2 regions of the Streptomyces axinellae genome follow, and region 2 is predicted to be linked to the other one. Evidence: riboswitches for the same ligand, from Rfam matches in the RefSeq annotation. Region 2 holds a riboswitch; the other holds the start of a gene.
The links. Region 2 has a riboswitch for cobalamin ahead of ABD339_RS07165 (ribonucleoside-diphosphate reductase subunit alpha). Riboswitches for the same ligand answer to the same signal wherever they lie in the genome.
Positions count from the first base shown of each region.

Region 1: another riboswitch for cobalamin. It lies ahead of ABD339_RS26080 (cobalamin biosynthesis protein); the one in region 2 lies ahead of ABD339_RS07165 (ribonucleoside-diphosphate reductase subunit alpha).

Region 1 is NZ_BAAARJ010000019.1:119,675-127,163, forward strand. Features, by position in the region: gene ABD339_RS26070 (putative cobaltochelatase) at 1-436, opposite strand, end outside; gene ABD339_RS26075 (cobyric acid synthase) at 738-2,360, opposite strand; gene ABD339_RS26080 (cobalamin biosynthesis protein) at 2,357-3,424, opposite strand; cobalamin riboswitch at 3,608-3,783, opposite strand; gene ABD339_RS26085 ((Fe-S)-binding protein) at 3,948-4,394, opposite strand; gene ABD339_RS26090 (enolase C-terminal domain-like protein) at 4,330-5,412, opposite strand; gene ABD339_RS26095 (thiamine pyrophosphate-requiring protein) at 5,624-7,429, shown strand.
Region 2 is NZ_BAAARJ010000004.1:150,353-157,841, forward strand. Features, by position in the region: gene ABD339_RS07150 (tetratricopeptide repeat protein) at 1-503, shown strand, start outside; gene def (peptide deformylase) at 588-1,232, shown strand; gene ABD339_RS07160 (ribonucleotide-diphosphate reductase subunit beta) at 1,347-2,369, opposite strand; gene ABD339_RS07165 (ribonucleoside-diphosphate reductase subunit alpha) at 2,366-4,825, opposite strand; cobalamin riboswitch at 4,944-5,076, opposite strand; gene mctP (monocarboxylate uptake permease MctP) at 5,197-6,930, opposite strand; gene ABD339_RS07175 (DUF3311 domain-containing protein) at 6,927-7,223, opposite strand; gene ABD339_RS07180 (YbdD/YjiX family protein) at 7,379-7,489, opposite strand, start outside.

The DNA of each region.
Region 1 (7,489 bases), on a different contig from region 2:
GGTCGTGGAGCAGGTTGACCTCGTCCACGTAGAGCACGCCCCGGTGCGCGTCGGCGAGCAGGCCGGGCTCGAACGCCTTCACGCCCTCCGACAGCGCCCGTTCGATGTCGAGCGCCCCTACGAGCCGGTCCTCCGATGCGCCGACCGGCAGTTCCACCATCCGCGCGGGCCGCGCCTCACCCGGGCCCGCGCCCTCGTGCGGTCCGTCCGGGCAGCCGGGGTCAGGAGCGGCGGGGTCGCAGGAGAAGCGGCAGCCGGGCACGACATCGACGTGCGGCATCAGTGTCGCGAGCGCGCGCACCGCCGTGGACTTCGCGGTCCCTTTCTCGCCCCGCACGAGGACTCCGCCGACCTGCGGGGAGACCGCGTTGAGGAGCAGGGCGAGCTGGAGGTCCCGCATGCCCACAATGGCGGTGAACGGGTAGGGGGTGCTCACGCGGCTGTCCTTTCGTCGAGGTGTCGTCGAGGTGCGGTCGGAACGCGGGGGTTCGTGGCGCCTGGGGAGTTCGTGGGTCTGGCGGGGTCGGCAGGACCGACGGGGCGGACGGGGTCGGCCGGTCTGGTGGGATCGGCAGGGCAGGCCGGACCGGTGGTGCCGGCGGGGTGAGTGGGCCCCGGGGGGACCGGCGCGGCCTCGTGCCCCGGGGCCGCACCGGCCGGCGTCCCACCGGCCGGCGTCGCTCCGGCCAGCGTCCCACCGGCCGGCGTCGCTCCGGCCGCCGCCCCGCCCGGCGCTCTCACGGCGCCCCCGGCGGGATGAACGGCAGCCCCGCCGGGGCGCCCTTCTCGATGAGGCGCAGCAGCGCGTCCGTGTCCGCGTGCTCCTCGATCAAGTCGCCAAGCCTGTCGAGCTGTTCCTCGCGCAGCGCGGCGAAACCGGTGTCGGGCGCGGGTACGAAGGCGCGGCCCGCGTCGGCCGCGACACGGCGCAGGAAGGCGCGCCGGAAGCCGTCCGACTCCAGTGAGCCGTGCCAGTGCGTACCCCAGACCGAACCGGACCGGCAGCCGTCGAGGAAGGGCGTGCCGCCGCTCACCTCGGCCACCCCGTGGTGGATCTCGTAGCCCTCGGCCCGCTCGCCCAGCGCCGTGCCCTGCGGGCGGGCCAGCGTCTTCTCCCGGTGGAACCGGACCCGGACGGGCAGCAGGCCGAGCCCCTCGACGGTCCCGGCGCGCGATTCGACCTCGTCCTCGATGCGCTCGCCCAGCAGCTGGTAGCCGCCGCATATGCCCAGCACCGGGCGGCCCTCGGCGGCGCGCCGGGCCAGTGCGCCGGCCAGGCCGCGTTCACGCAGCCACCCCAGCGCCTTGACGGTGCCGCGCGTACCGGGCACCACCACCAGGTCGGCGTCGGCCAGTTCCTCGGGACGGTCGCTGAAGCGCACCACGACGCCGGGCTCGGCGGCCAGCGCGTCCACGTCCGTGAAGTTCGACATCAGCGGCACCGGAAGGACCGCGACCCGCAGCACATCGGCACCGTGCGGCGGCGCGCTCGCCGCCTCGCGCACGGCTGCGCGCAGTGACAGGCGCAGCCCGTCCTCCTCGTCGATGCCCAGCCCGTGCTGGAAGGGCAGGACGCCGAGGGACGGGCGTCCCGTCAGCTTCCGCAGCATCTCCAGGCCGGGCTCCAGCAGCCGCACGTCGCCCCGGAACTTGTTGACGAGGTAGCCGGCCAGCAGCGCCTGGTCCTCCTGCGCCAGCAGCGCCGTCGTCCCGAACAGGGAGGCGAAGACGCCGCCCCGGTCGATGTCGCCGACGACCAGCACGGGCAGCCCGGCCGCGCGGGCGAGGCCCATGTTGACGATGTCGCTGCGCCGCAGGTTGATCTCGGCGGGGCTGCCCGCGCCCTCGCAGATCACCGCGTCGTGCGTCCGGCGCAGCTCCTCCAGGGCCTCGACGACCGGCGCCAGCAGGTCCTCGCGGCGCCCGTACTCGCCGAAGTAGCCCGCCGCCGACATCTCGCCGACGGCCTTGCCCATCAGGACGACCTGGCTGGTGCGGTCGCCGCCGGGCTTGAGCAGGACGGGGTTCATCAGCGCGCTGGGCTCGACCCGGGCCGCCGCCGCCTGCATGGCCTGGGCGCGGCCGATCTCCGCGCCGTCGCGCGTGACAAAGGAGTTGAGGGACATGTTCTGCGCCTTGAACGGGGCGACACGGATGCCCTGGCGTGCCAGCCAGCGGCAGATGCCCGCCGTCACCACGCTCTTCCCGGCGTCCGAGGTCGTCCCGGCGACCAGCAGGCCGCCCCCGGTACGTCCACCCCCGGTACGGCCACCCCTGGTACGTCCGCTTCCGGAACGCGCGTCGCCGGTACGTCCGTCCCCTGGATGTCCGCTCTCGCCGCGTCCGCCCCCGGCGCTCATCGCGCACCCCTCTCGTACCTGTGGTGCCTCTCGTACCTCTCGTGTACGCGGCGCGCCATGGCTCCGGCGAACGCGGTGCTCGCGAGCGCCAGCAGTCCGACCCGGCGGGAGAGGCGCACCGCGCGGTCGATGTCCCCGGCGCGGACGGCGCGCCCGGGGGAGTTGAGCACCGGACGGTGTTCGGTACGGCCGCCGTAGGAGAGCGTCCCGCCCAGCCGCAGCCCCAGCGCCCCGGCGAACGAGGCTTCCACGGGGCCCGCGTTGGGGCTGGGGTGACGGTGCGCGTCGGCCCGCCATGCCCGTACGGCGCCGCGCGGGTCCGGACCGGCGAGCGCGGCCAGGGCGGCGGTCAGCCGCGCGCCGGGTCGCCCGGCCACATCGTCCAGGCGGGCCGCCGCCCAGCCGAATCTGCGGTGCCGCGAGGAGCGGTGGCCGACCATCGCGTCCAGCGTGTTCACCGCGCGGAACCCCGTCAGCCCCGGGACCCCGGCAAGCGCACCCCATACGAGGGCGCCCACCACTGCGTCCGAGGTGTTCTCCGCGACCGACTCGACTACGGCGCGCGCCACCGCCGCCTCGTCCAGCGTCTGCGGATCGCGCCCGCACAGCGCGGGCAACAGCTCGCGGGCCAGCTCCAGATCGCCCGCCTCCAGCGCGGAGCCGACGGCGCGCGCCGCGCGCGCGAGACCGCTCCCGCCGAGCACGGTCCAGGTCGCCAGAGCCGTCACCACGACGGGGGCCGCGCCGCGCGGCCTGGGCGCTGTGTCCCCGGCGCCCTCTGCATACCCGCTGTCCTCGCTGCTCTTGCTGCCCTCGCCGCCCCTGCCGTTCCCGACGCGTCCGGCGGCTGCGGCCAGGACGCCTCCGAGGGCCGTGGCGCCGCCCGCGCACAGCGCGGTGTAGAGCGCGCCCACCGCACGGTTGTCCCGCCACATCAGCCGCTCGGCAGCACCCGCCGCCCGGCCGAAGGCGGCCACCGGATGACCGCGCCGGGGGTCGCCGAACAGCGCGTCGGCCGCGAACCCGAGGGCAGCGCCCCACACCTGGGCATCGGAAGGCCGCATCGTCAGCGTGCCGTGGCGCCTCGGAGGGGACCGGCGGCGACGGCGCGTGGCCCGCCGCGCGAGCGCGCCCGGACAGGGGAGCGCGGCGCCGCACTCGCGGCACGAACGGGAACGGGAGCAGAGACGGGAACGGCGGCTGAGCCACGCATGGTGTGTGTCCTCACTCAGGGTCCGCGCCCTGGCTCGACTCGACCGGCGGCGAGAGTCTCCTGGCTCCCCGGATCCGCGCGGGCCCCGCCTTCCAGCCCCAGCGGGCCGTGGCTTTCTGGGTGCGCTCCCCGGTGACAGTGGCGGGACCGCGCCGGATTCGCACCGGCTTCCTCTCCATGCCGCCGTTTGGCACCGGAAGTCCACCATGCCCGTGTGAACCCGTCAACTCGCCCTTGACCTGCGGGGAGATTGTGTGAGCGGACACACCACGGGTCCCGCGCGCGGCGGCACACGCCACCGCGCGCGTCAGTCCGCCCCCGGCCTGCCACCGCCGCGCGTCAGTCCGCCGCCGCTACGGCGCCGGTGTGCCCGCTCACCTCCGCCGTCGGCGCGCTCCGTACCGCACGGCGGCGTACGCCGCGCCCAGGGCCGCGACGGCGGTCGCCACCCCGGCCGCTCCGGTGACGAGCGCTCGGGCGGACGGGGTGTGCCGGGTGGCCGTGCCGTCTGTGCCGCCCGAGTCGCCGTGCGCCGGGCCGTCCAGCCCCCGGGCGAGGGCCTCGGCCAGGTGGAGGGCCCGGCGGTCCGTATCGCCCTGCTCGATCTGGGTGCGGCAGCTGAAGCCGTCCGCGATGACCAGGGCTTCGTCGGCGGTCTCCCGGACGGCCGGCAGCACACCCTGTTCCGCCACGGTCATGGACAGCTCGTAGTGGTCCTTCTCGAAGCCGAAGTTGCCCGCCATTCCGCAGCAGCCCTCATCCAGCACTTCGGCGTCGATCCCGGCCCGCCGCATCAGTTCCCGGTCGGCGTCCGTCTTCATCACCGCGTGCTGGTGGCAGTGCGTCTGCACGGTGGCGGCCCGCTCCACCGCCGGCGGCTGCCAGTCGGGGGCGCGGTGCAGCAGGAGTTCGGCGAAGGTGTGGAACTGCCCGGCGAGGCGCTTGATGTCCTGGTCGTGGGGGAGCAGTTCGGGCGCGTCGGCGCGGAAGACGGCCGTGCACGAGGGCTCCAGGCCGACGATGGGGGTGCCCGCCTCCAGCCACGGCCGGAGGGCCCGGACGGTGCGGCGCAGCGCGCGCTTGGCGACATCGAGCTGGCCGGTGGAGATCCAGGTGAGCCCGCAGCACACAGCCGAACCACCGCACGTCCCAGTCCCCGGCCAGCCGCCGCGCCCAGTACAGGGCCTCTTTGCGGCCGAGCGCGCCGTTCGCGTCGGCGAACAGCTCCGTGTCGGCGCCGATCGCCTCCCGCACGGCGGTCAGCCGCCGCGGGTCCTCTTCGGGGCGTCGCGAGGTCTTGAGCTTCACCCGCGGGATGCCCTGCTCGACCCAGCCGGCGAGCTGCTCGGCGAGGCGGCCGGTGGGGTAGTTGGTGAACCCGCCGCTGCCGTAGACCGGCACCCGGTCATGGAAGGCGGGCAGGACCCGGAAGAGGGGCAGCTCCAGCAGCCGGGCCTTCAGATCCCACAGGGCCACATCCACGGCGGAGACGGCCATGGCGCCCACCCCCGAGCGGCCCGCGTTGCGCACGGCGGCGGACATCCGGTGCCAGGCGGCGCCGGGCGCGAGGGCGTCGCCGCCTGGCAGGACGGCGGCGAGCTGGGATTCCACGAAGGCGGCGACCGCCACGTCCCCGTAGGTGTAGCCGATGCCGGTGCGGCCCCCGGCGTGCGCCTCGACCACGATCACGGTCGTCGCGTCCCAGCGCAGCGTGCCGTCCTCCTCCCATCCGTCGGGCCCGTCGGTGGGCAGCCGGAAGGCGTGCACGTCCAGCCCCTCGATCGCCACCCCGCCCTTGGCGTCCGGCCCGCTCCGGGACGTCACCGCGTCCTCGCCCATCAGCTCGTCCAAGGCAGTCTCCGCTTGTTCACCGGCAGCCCGGTGGTTCCTCCCGCCTCGGGCCGGACACACCGCGTGCACCGCACATCAGTACCTCTCCAGGGCCGGCCGAAACAGCCTGCGGACGCGACGGCAGCCGCCGGTTTGCGCGGGCGTGTCCCGTGGGACCCGGGGCGAGACCCTCAGTCGATCGTGTGGATGGGGCAGAGCCATGGCACAGCAGGTAGCCGACTACGTTCTCGCACGGCTCCGCGAATGGGGCGTTCATCGCGTCTTCGGCTTTCCCGGTGACGGAATCAACGGCATGCTCGGGGCCTTCGACCGTGCCAAGGGTGATCCGGAGTTCATCCAGACCCGGCACGAGGAGATGGCCGCGTTCATGGCGTGCGGGCACGCCAAGTTCACCGGCGAGGTCGGCTGCTGTACGGCGACCTCGGGGCCGGGCGCCGTCCACCTGCTCAACGGGCTCTACGACGCGAAGCTGGACCATCAGCCGGTGGTGGCCGTGGTCGGCCAGCAGAAGCGGCTGGCGCAGGGCACCCACTACCAGCAGGAGATCGCCCTGGAACAGCTCTTCGCGGACGTGTCCGAGTACTGCCAGATCTGCATGGATCCCGGTCAGGTCCGGCATGTGATCGACCGGGCCTTCAAGACCGCGCTGACCACGCGCGGTGTGGCCACCATCATCCTGCCCGAGGACATCCAGGAAGCCGAGGCGCAGCCCTCACCGCCCAAGACCCACGGCTCGGTCTTCTCCAGCGTGGGCTGGAGCCGGCCGCGGATGCTGCCCGACAAGGAGGAGCTGCGCAAGGCGGCGGACGTCCTCAACGAGGGCGGCAAGGTCGCCATGCTCGTCGGTCAGGGGGCGGCGGGCGCCGAGGCCGAGGTGGTCGAGACGGCCGAACTCCTCGGTGCCGGCGTGGCCAAGGCGCTGCTGGGCCGGCAGGTCGTCTCCGACGACCTGCCCTTCGTCACCGGCCCCATCGGCCTGCTGGGGTCCAAGGCGAGTGACGAGATGATGCAGAACTGCGACACCCTGTTCATGATCGGCACCAGCTTCCCCTACGCCGAATGGCTGCCCGATGAAGGAAGCTGCAAGGGCGTCGAGATCGACATCGACGGCCGCATGATCGGTATCCGCTACCCCATGGACGCCCACCTCGTCGGTGACGCGAAGGAGACCCTGCGGGAACTGCTCCCGCTGCTGCGCCGCAAGGAGGACCGCTCCTGGCGCGAGAAGATCGAGGAGAACGTCCGCACCTGGAACACGGTGATGGAGAAGCGGGCGGGGCAGAGCTTCGACGGCAAGATCAACCCGCAGGCCGTGGCCCACGAGGTCTCGCCCCTCCTGCCGGACGGCGCCATCCTCACCGCCGACTCCGGCTCCGCCACCAACTGGTGGGCCCGCCACATCAAGCTCCGTGACGGCATGCAGGCGTCGCTGTCCGGGACGCTGGCCACGATGGGCCCGGGGGTGCCGTACGCGATCGCGGCGCGCTTCGCCTACCCGGACCGCCCGGTGATCGCCTTCATCGGAGACGGCGCGTTCCAGATGAACGGCATGAACGAGATGATCACCGTCAAACGGTACGCGGAGCGCATGGCCGGCTCCGCACCGCTGATCTTCTGCGTCCTCAACAACCAGGACCTCAACCAGGTGACCTGGGAACAGCGCGCCATGGGCGGCGATCCGAAGTATCCGGGCTCCCAGACCATCCCCGACTTCCCGTACGCGCAGTACGCGGAACTGGCCGGGCTCAAGGGCATCCGGTGCGAGGAGCCGGGCAAGGTCACCGGCGCCTGGCAGGAGGCCCTGGCGAGCGACCGGCCGGTCGTCCTGGAGTTCGTCGTGGACAACGAGATCGCGCCGATTCCCCCGCACATCATGAAGGAGCAGGCGAAGAAGGCCGTCAAGGCCGGGATCCGCGACCCGGAGCGGACCGGCATCGCCACCCGGGGGGTCCGGCAGAAGCTCAGCGAGGTCTACGAGAACCTCCCCGGCCGCAAGCAGGACTGAGCACCCGCCGCTTCGTACGGGGCGGGCAGTACAGCAGTCCGGCCGGGCCGCCAGTGGGGG
Region 2 (7,489 bases):
CCTCTTCGGGCCGGCGCTGGGGCGAGGTGGTGCTGCACGACGGCGTCCCGCACGGCGAGCGCACCACCTCGGCCGGGCCCTCCTACCCGGTCTTCGACGAGATCGAGCTGTGGGCGCCCTCTCCGGTGCCCACCTGGGTGGTGCTCCTGGAGGCGGCGACGGAGAGCGACAGGGACGCGCTGGAGCGCCTCGCGGCCGACGCCGGCTTCGCCGCCGAGGACTGGTCCTCGTCCGTGCGGCTGCTGTGCAGGGCCTGCTCGGAGAGCGCCATGCCGGCTGATGAGGGCGACGGCAGCGTCCACCTGGATCCGCACGACCACAGCTCGCCCGGCCACCCGGGCCCGCTGGGCCATATGACGCAGGGCGGGCCCGGGGAGCTGTGGGTGCCCGAGCGCGAGTGCGGGCTGGCCGCGCCGTCCGGGCTGGTGCGGGGGCTGCTGGACGGCTGGGTCGCGGACAGCCCGGACACCCGTGAATGGCGGGATCTGGAGGAGGTCTGCTGAGCGCGCCCGCGCGGCCCCGTACCCTGTAGGGCGACGAGTCAGCAGACAGTCGGCAGACCGGGTCGCAGGAAGGCTTACGACGGCATGGCGCAGCAGCAGGAATCCAAGGCCGGGCCGGCCCGTGCGGAGGAGTTCGTCGATGACACGACGGACGCCGCCGCACGTGAGGAGGCACACACCGGGCGCGGGACGGCCCGCCCCCTCACGGTCGTCGGCAATCCGGTGCTGCACCGGGAGTGCCGAGAGGTGACGGAGTTCGACGACGCGCTGGCCACGCTGATCGACGACATGTTCGCCAGCCAGCGTGCGGCGGAGGGCGTCGGCCTGGCCGCCAACCAGATCGGGGTGGACCTGAAGGTCTTCGTCTACGACTGCGCCGACGACGAGGGCGTACGGCACGTCGGTGTCGTCTGCAACCCCGTGCTCGACCAACTCCCCGCCGAGGAGCGGGTGCTGGACGACGGCAGCGAGGGCTGCCTGTCGGTGCCGGGCGCCTACCACCCCCTGGCCCGCCCCGACTACGCCGTGGTGCGCGGGCAGGACGCGCAGGGCAAGCCGATCGTCGTCCAGGGCACCGGATACTTCGCGCGCTGCCTCCAGCACGAGACCGACCACCTGTACGGGTACCTCTACACCGACCGGCTCTCCAAGCGGGAGCGCAAGGACGTCTTCCAGCAGATGGCCGAGAACACGCCGCGCTACGAGACGGTCCCGAACGACCAGCCGTAACGGCCGGCCGTACGCGGGCGACCGGTGTACGCGGGCGATCGGCCACAGGCGGTGTGGACCGGACGGGGGCCTGGGCCACCTGGCCCCCGTCCGGGGTCTTGAGCGGCGGGCGGCTCAGAAGTCGTCGTCGAACGACACCGAGCCCTCCACCGCCACCTGGTAGGCCGAGGCCCGGCGCTCGAAGAAGTTCGTCAGCTCCTGCACGTTCTGCAACTCCATGAAGGAGAACGGGTTGCTGGAGCCGTAGCGCGCGGGGAAGCCCAGCCGCAGCAGCCGCTGGTCGGCGACGGCCTGGAGGTACTCGCGCATGGACTCGGTGTTCATGCCCGGCAGGCCCGCGCCGCACAGGTCCCGCGCGAACTGCAACTCGGCCTCGACGGCCTCCTCCAGCATCGCGGTGACCTGCTTCTCCAACGTGTCGTCGAACAGGCCCGGCTCCTCCTCGCGCACGGTGTCCACCACGTCGAACGCGAAGGACATGTGCATCGACTCGTCCCGGAAGACCCAGTTGGTGCCCGTGGCGAGGCCGTGCAGCAGGCCGCGCGAGCGGAACCAGTAGACGTAGGCGAACGCGCCGTAGAAGAACAGCCCCTCGATGCAGGCGGCGAAGCAGATCAGGTTCAGCAGGAAGCTGCGCCGGTCGGCCGCGCTGTCCAACTGGCCGGTCTCTTCCACCGAGTCCATCCAGCGGAAGCAGAACTGTGCCTTCTCCCGGATGGAGGGGATGTTCTCCACCGCGGCGAACGCCTCGGCCCGCTCGTCGTGGTCGGGGAGGTAGGTGTCCAGCAGCGTCAGATAGAACTGGACGTGCACGGCCTCCTCGAAGAGCTGGCGGGAGAGATACAGCCGCGCCTCGGGGGAGTTGATGTGCTTGTAGAGCGACAGCACCAGGTTGTTCGCGACGATGGAGTCCCCGGTAGCGAAGAAGGCCACTAGGCGGCTGATCATGTGCTGTTCGCCGGGGGTGAGCTTGGCGAGGTCCGCGACGTCCGAGTGGAGGTCCACCTCCTCGACCGTCCAGGTGTTCTTGATGGCGTCCCGGTAGCGCTCGTAGAAGTGCGGATAGCGCATGGGGCGCAGGGTCAGCTCGAAGCCCGGGTCGAGCAGGTTCTTGGCACTCGGGGTGTCGTTCGTCATTGGCATGCCTCGCAGGACTCGGGGTTTTCCAGGGAGCAGGCCACGGCGTCCCCGGCGGGTTCCGGAAGGGGTTTGGCGGGAGCGTCCGGATGGGACGTGGCGGCCTGCGCGATGCGGGTCGCGGGGCGCGAGCGCAGGTAGTACGTGGTCTTGATGCCGCTCTTCCAGGCATACGCGTACATCGAGGAGAGCTTGCCGATGGTGGGCGAGGCCAGGAACAGGTTCAGCGACTGGCTCTGGTCCAGGTACGGGGTGCGGGCCGCCGCCATGTCGATCAGGGCGCGCTGGGGCAGCTCCCAAGCGGTGCGATACAGCTCGCGCACCTGCTCGGGCACCCATTCCAGACCCTGCACCGAGCCGTTGGCCTCGCGCAGCGCCTCCCTGGCCCGGCCGTCCCACAGCCCCAGCCGCTTCAGCTCCTCGACCAGGTAGGTGTTCACCTGGAGGAACTCGCCGCTGAGGGTCTCGCGTTTGAAGAGGTTGGAGACCTGCGGCTCGATGCACTCGTAGACGCCCGCGATGGATGCGATGGTCGCGGTCGGCGCGATGGCCAGCAGCAGCGAGTTGCGCATGCCGGTGGCCGCGATACGGGCACGCAGGACCGCCCAGCGGTCGCTCCAGTGCGGTTCGGCGTCCGGATAGTGGTCCGGATGCAGCACGCCGCGGGCCGTACGGGTGTGCGCCCAGGCGGGGTGGGGCCCGTGCCGCTCGGCCAGGTCGGCCGAGGTCTCGTAGGCGGCGAGCATGACGCGCTCGGCGATCCGGGTGGACAGCTCCCGTGCCTCCGCCGAGTCGAACGGCAGCCCGAGCCGGAAGAAGACGTCCTGGAGTCCCATCATGCCCAGACCCACCGGCCGCCAGCGGGAGTTGGAGCCTCCGGCCTGCGTGGTCGGGTAGAAGTTGATGTCCACGACCCGGTCCAGGAAGGTCACCGCCGTGCGCACGGTGGCATCCAGCCGCTCCCAGTCCATCACGCCCGCCTCGTCCAGGTGGGCCGCCAGGTTGACGGAGCCGAGGTTGCACACGGCCGTCTCCGCGTCGTCGGTGACCTCCAGGATCTCCGTGCACAGGTTGGAGGAGTGCACGGTGTGTCCGGGCTCGGCGGTCTGGTTGGCGGTGCGGTTGGAGGTGTCCTTGAACGTCATCCAGCCGTTGCCGGTCTGCGCCAGGGTGCGCATCATCGCGCCGTAGAGCTGCCGCGCGGGCACCCGCTTGAGGTAGCGGCCCTCGGCTTCGGCCCTGCGGTAGGCGGCGTCGAACTCCTCGCCCCACAGGTCCACCAGTTCGGGCGCGTCCGAGGGGGACAGCAGCGACCACTCCTGGTCGGCCGCCACCCGGCGCATGAACTCATCCGGAATCCAGTGCGCGAGATTGAGGTTGTGGGTGCGGCGCGCGTCCTCGCCGGTGTTGTCGCGCAGTTCCAGGAACTCCTCGATGTCGGCGTGCCAGGTCTCCAGGTAGACGCAGGCCGCCCCCTTGCGCCGGCCGCCCTGATTGACGGCGGCGACCGAGGAGTCGAGGGTGCGCAGGAACGGGACGATGCCGCCCGAGTGCCCGTTCGTGCCCCGGATGAGCGAGCCGCGTGCCCGGATGCGGGAGTAGGACAGGCCGATGCCGCCCGCGTGCTTGGACAGCCGGGCGACCTGGTGGTAGCGCTCGTAGATCGAGTCCAGCTCGTCCTTGGGGGAGTCCAGCAGGTAGCAGGAGGACATCTGCGGGTGGCGGGTGCCGGAGTTGAACAGGGTGGGCGAGGAGGGGAGATACGCCAGCGAACTGGTGAGCGCGTACAGCTCGGCGACCTCCGCCAGCGCCCGCTCGGAGCCGTCGGCGGCCAGTCCGCAGGCCACCCGCAGGAGGAAGTGCTGCGGGGTCTCGATCGCCTGGCGGGTGGTGGGGTGGCGCAGCAGATAGCGCGAGTGGACCGTACGCAGCCCGAAGTAGCCGAACCGGTCGTCGGCGCCGTCCTCGACCGCCTGCCCGGCCAGCGCGTCCAGCCGGCCGGCGTGCGCGGCGACGAACTCGGCCGTGCCGTCCGCGATGAGGCCCTCGGCGTGCCCCAGCGCCACGGATCCGGAGAATGAGGTGACGCCCTGGGAGGCCGCCTCGTCGCGGATCGCGAGGGTCAGCAGCCGGGCGGCCAGCCGGGAGTAGGCGGGTTCCTCGCTGATGAGCCCGGCGGCCGAGTCGATGGCGAGGGCGTGCAGTTGGGCGGCGGACGCGTTCGGTGCCCGGCCGCGCAGCGCGGCGGCCTCGACGGGTGCGGGGGCGGCGGCCGGGAGGTCGGCGGTGAGGGCGGCGAGCGTGCGCCGCAGGGCTTCGGCGGCGGGGTCGTCCGCGCCGGTCGGCTGCCCGGTGCCGGACGGTGCGGCTGTGCCTGGCTGTTCCGGGCCGGAGAGGGCGCTCTCCTGTTCGACGTCCCGCCGGCCGGGGGCCGCTTCGGCTGGTGCGATGGTCACTCGGTGCTCTCCCTCGCTGCTGCTCGCTGCCGCTCGGGCGGTCGCGGGGCGGGCAAGGCAGGGCACGGCGCGTCAGGGCATGACGCGACGGACCGCCGGTCCAACCCACGGGACCCGGGCGTTCCTCGAAGCCGCCGCAGGTGCTCGGACTCGCGGGCGCACACGGCATGGGCGCCCGCACACCGTTGCGGGACAGTCCCGGAATCGCACCGGGTTCCCCTGCATTGCTGGCGGTCGGGAAGAGCATACATCTAGTGTCCGGATGCGCCAGTGGCCCCACATATTGTGTGTCGCGGCCGGTATTCACCGAAGCGGCCACCGTGCGCCGCAGCACACGGTGGCCGCCCGGAGAGGTACGCGCCGGTGGACGGTCAGTCCGCGCCGGTGGCCGACGCGGCACCGGCCGAGGGGGTCTCGCGGGTGGCGGGCGAGGTACCGGCGGGGGCCGCGGACGCGGACAGCGGGCCGGACGGGGCGGCTCCGGTCGCCGACAGGGCCTGCGGGCCGACCGGGCCTGCGGGGCGCTGGTCGGGCGCGTCCGCCGTGTAGTCCTCGGGCCGGGTCTCATCCACACCGTCCGGCGCCCCGAACGCCCGCAGCACCACCGTCAGCACGACGGTGACCAGGACGTTCAGCACGAACGCCGTCACCCCGATGTAGCCGGTCTCCTTGAGGCCGGGAATCGTCGCGCTGCTGCCGCCGAAGTGCCGCTGGGTCGGGCTGGCGACGCCGTACGCGGCGACGGTGCCGTAGACCATGCCCACCGCCCAGCCGGCCAGCAGCGCCCACCGGTGGAACCAGCGGGTGAACAGGCCGCCGACCAGCGCCGGGAAGGTCTGGAGGATCCAGATACCGCCCAGGAGTTGGAAGTTGATGGCGACGGTCTTGTCCATGCCGAGGACGAAGACGAGCGCGCCGACCTTCACCAGCAGCGACACCAGCTTGGAGACCTTCGTCTCCTGCGCGGGCGTGGCGTCCGGCCGGATGAAGTCCTTGTAGATGTTGCGCGTGAACAGGTTCGCCGCGGCGATCGACATGATCGCGGCGGGCACCAGCGCGCCGATGCCGATGGCGGCGAAGGCGACCCCGGTGAACCAGTCGGGGAACATCGTCTCGAAAAGCTGGGGAATGGCGAGCTGGCCGTTGTCCACCTTGATTCCGGCGGCGATCGCCATGAATCCGAGCAGCGCGAGGAAGCCCAGCATCAGCGAATACAGCGGCAGAATGGTGGTGTTGCGGCGGATCACATTGCGGTTCTTGCTGGAGAGCGTGGCCGTGATCGAGTGCGGATACATGAAGAGCGCGAGCGCGGAGCCGAACGCGAGGGTGGCGTAGGCCCACTGCGCGTTCGCGCCGCTGGCCAGTTCGCCGCGTGGTTTTCCGGTCGCGGGATTCTGCTGCCCGAGTGCTTCGCCCGCCTTGTCGAAGATCTCGTGGAAGCCGCCGAGTTTGATCGGGATGTAGATGATGGCGACCGCGATGACGAGGTAGATCAGCCCGTCCTTGACGAATGCGATCAGCGCGGGCGCGCGCAGTCCCGAGGAGTAGGTGTAGGCGGCCAGTACCCCGAAGGCGATGAGCAGCGGCAGGTCCTTGACGAACCAGTGCGTGGATTCCGAGCCGCCGATGCCCATGACGTCCAGCACCGCTTGGATTCCCACCAGCTGGAGCGCGATGTAGGGCATGGTCGCCAGGATTCCGGTGAGCGCGACCGCGAGCGAGAGGCCCTTGGAGCCGAACCTGCCGCGTACGAAGTCGGAGGTGGTGACGTATCCGTGGCGGTGCGAGACCGACCACAGGCGGGGCAGGAAGGTGAAAATGAGCGGGTAGACGAGAATCGTGTAGGGAACGGCGAAGAATCCCGAGGCGCCCGCCGCGTAGATGGCGGCCGGTACGGCGACGAAGGTGTAGGCCGTGTACAGGTCGCCGCCCAGCAGGAACCAGGTGATCCAGGTGCCGAAACTCCTGCCGCCCAGGCCCCATTCGTCGAGGCTGTGCTCGTTCTCGGCCTTGCGCCAGCGTGCGGCGAGGAATCCCATGACCGTGACGGCCAGGAAGAAGAAGATGAAGACGGCGAGTGCGACGCCGTTGATGCCGCCGTTCACCGCTCCTCACCGCTCTCGGCCGTGCGCGGGGATTCCGTCCGGAGGCGTGCGGTGGCGGCCTGCTCGTGGCGGACGATCCGATAGGCGACCAGGGTCAGCAGGGCCGAGATCAGGACCCAGAGCATCTGGTACCAGTAGAAAAAGGGGATTCCTATCAGGGTCGGCTCGACGCGGGCGTAGGAGTCCACCCAGAGAATGCCGAGAAACGGCGCGAGAAGGCAGAGCCCCGCCACGGTGCGCGCGGGGGTCACAACGGGCCGTTTTCTACCCGTCGTTGGGGGTGGTGCGGACATGGTGGGCTCCGTCCCTCGCTCAGGGTTCCTGTAATGTGCATGAAACCTAAGCGAGGGCTTCGCTCTCCGTCACCGGTTGTCCGTATACCGGACAGTTCTCAGAGTGTCGCGCCGTGGCGTCCGCCCTCAAGCGCCCAAGCGCCCCACAGGCCCCCTCAGCAGCAGCGGAAACCCTCCCTGGGGTCGGCCTCCCGCGCGTCCGTGCGGCGCCGCTCGAACTCCCTCCTGCTGGGCACGGCGGCATCCGGTCCCTGGTGCCGGCGCAG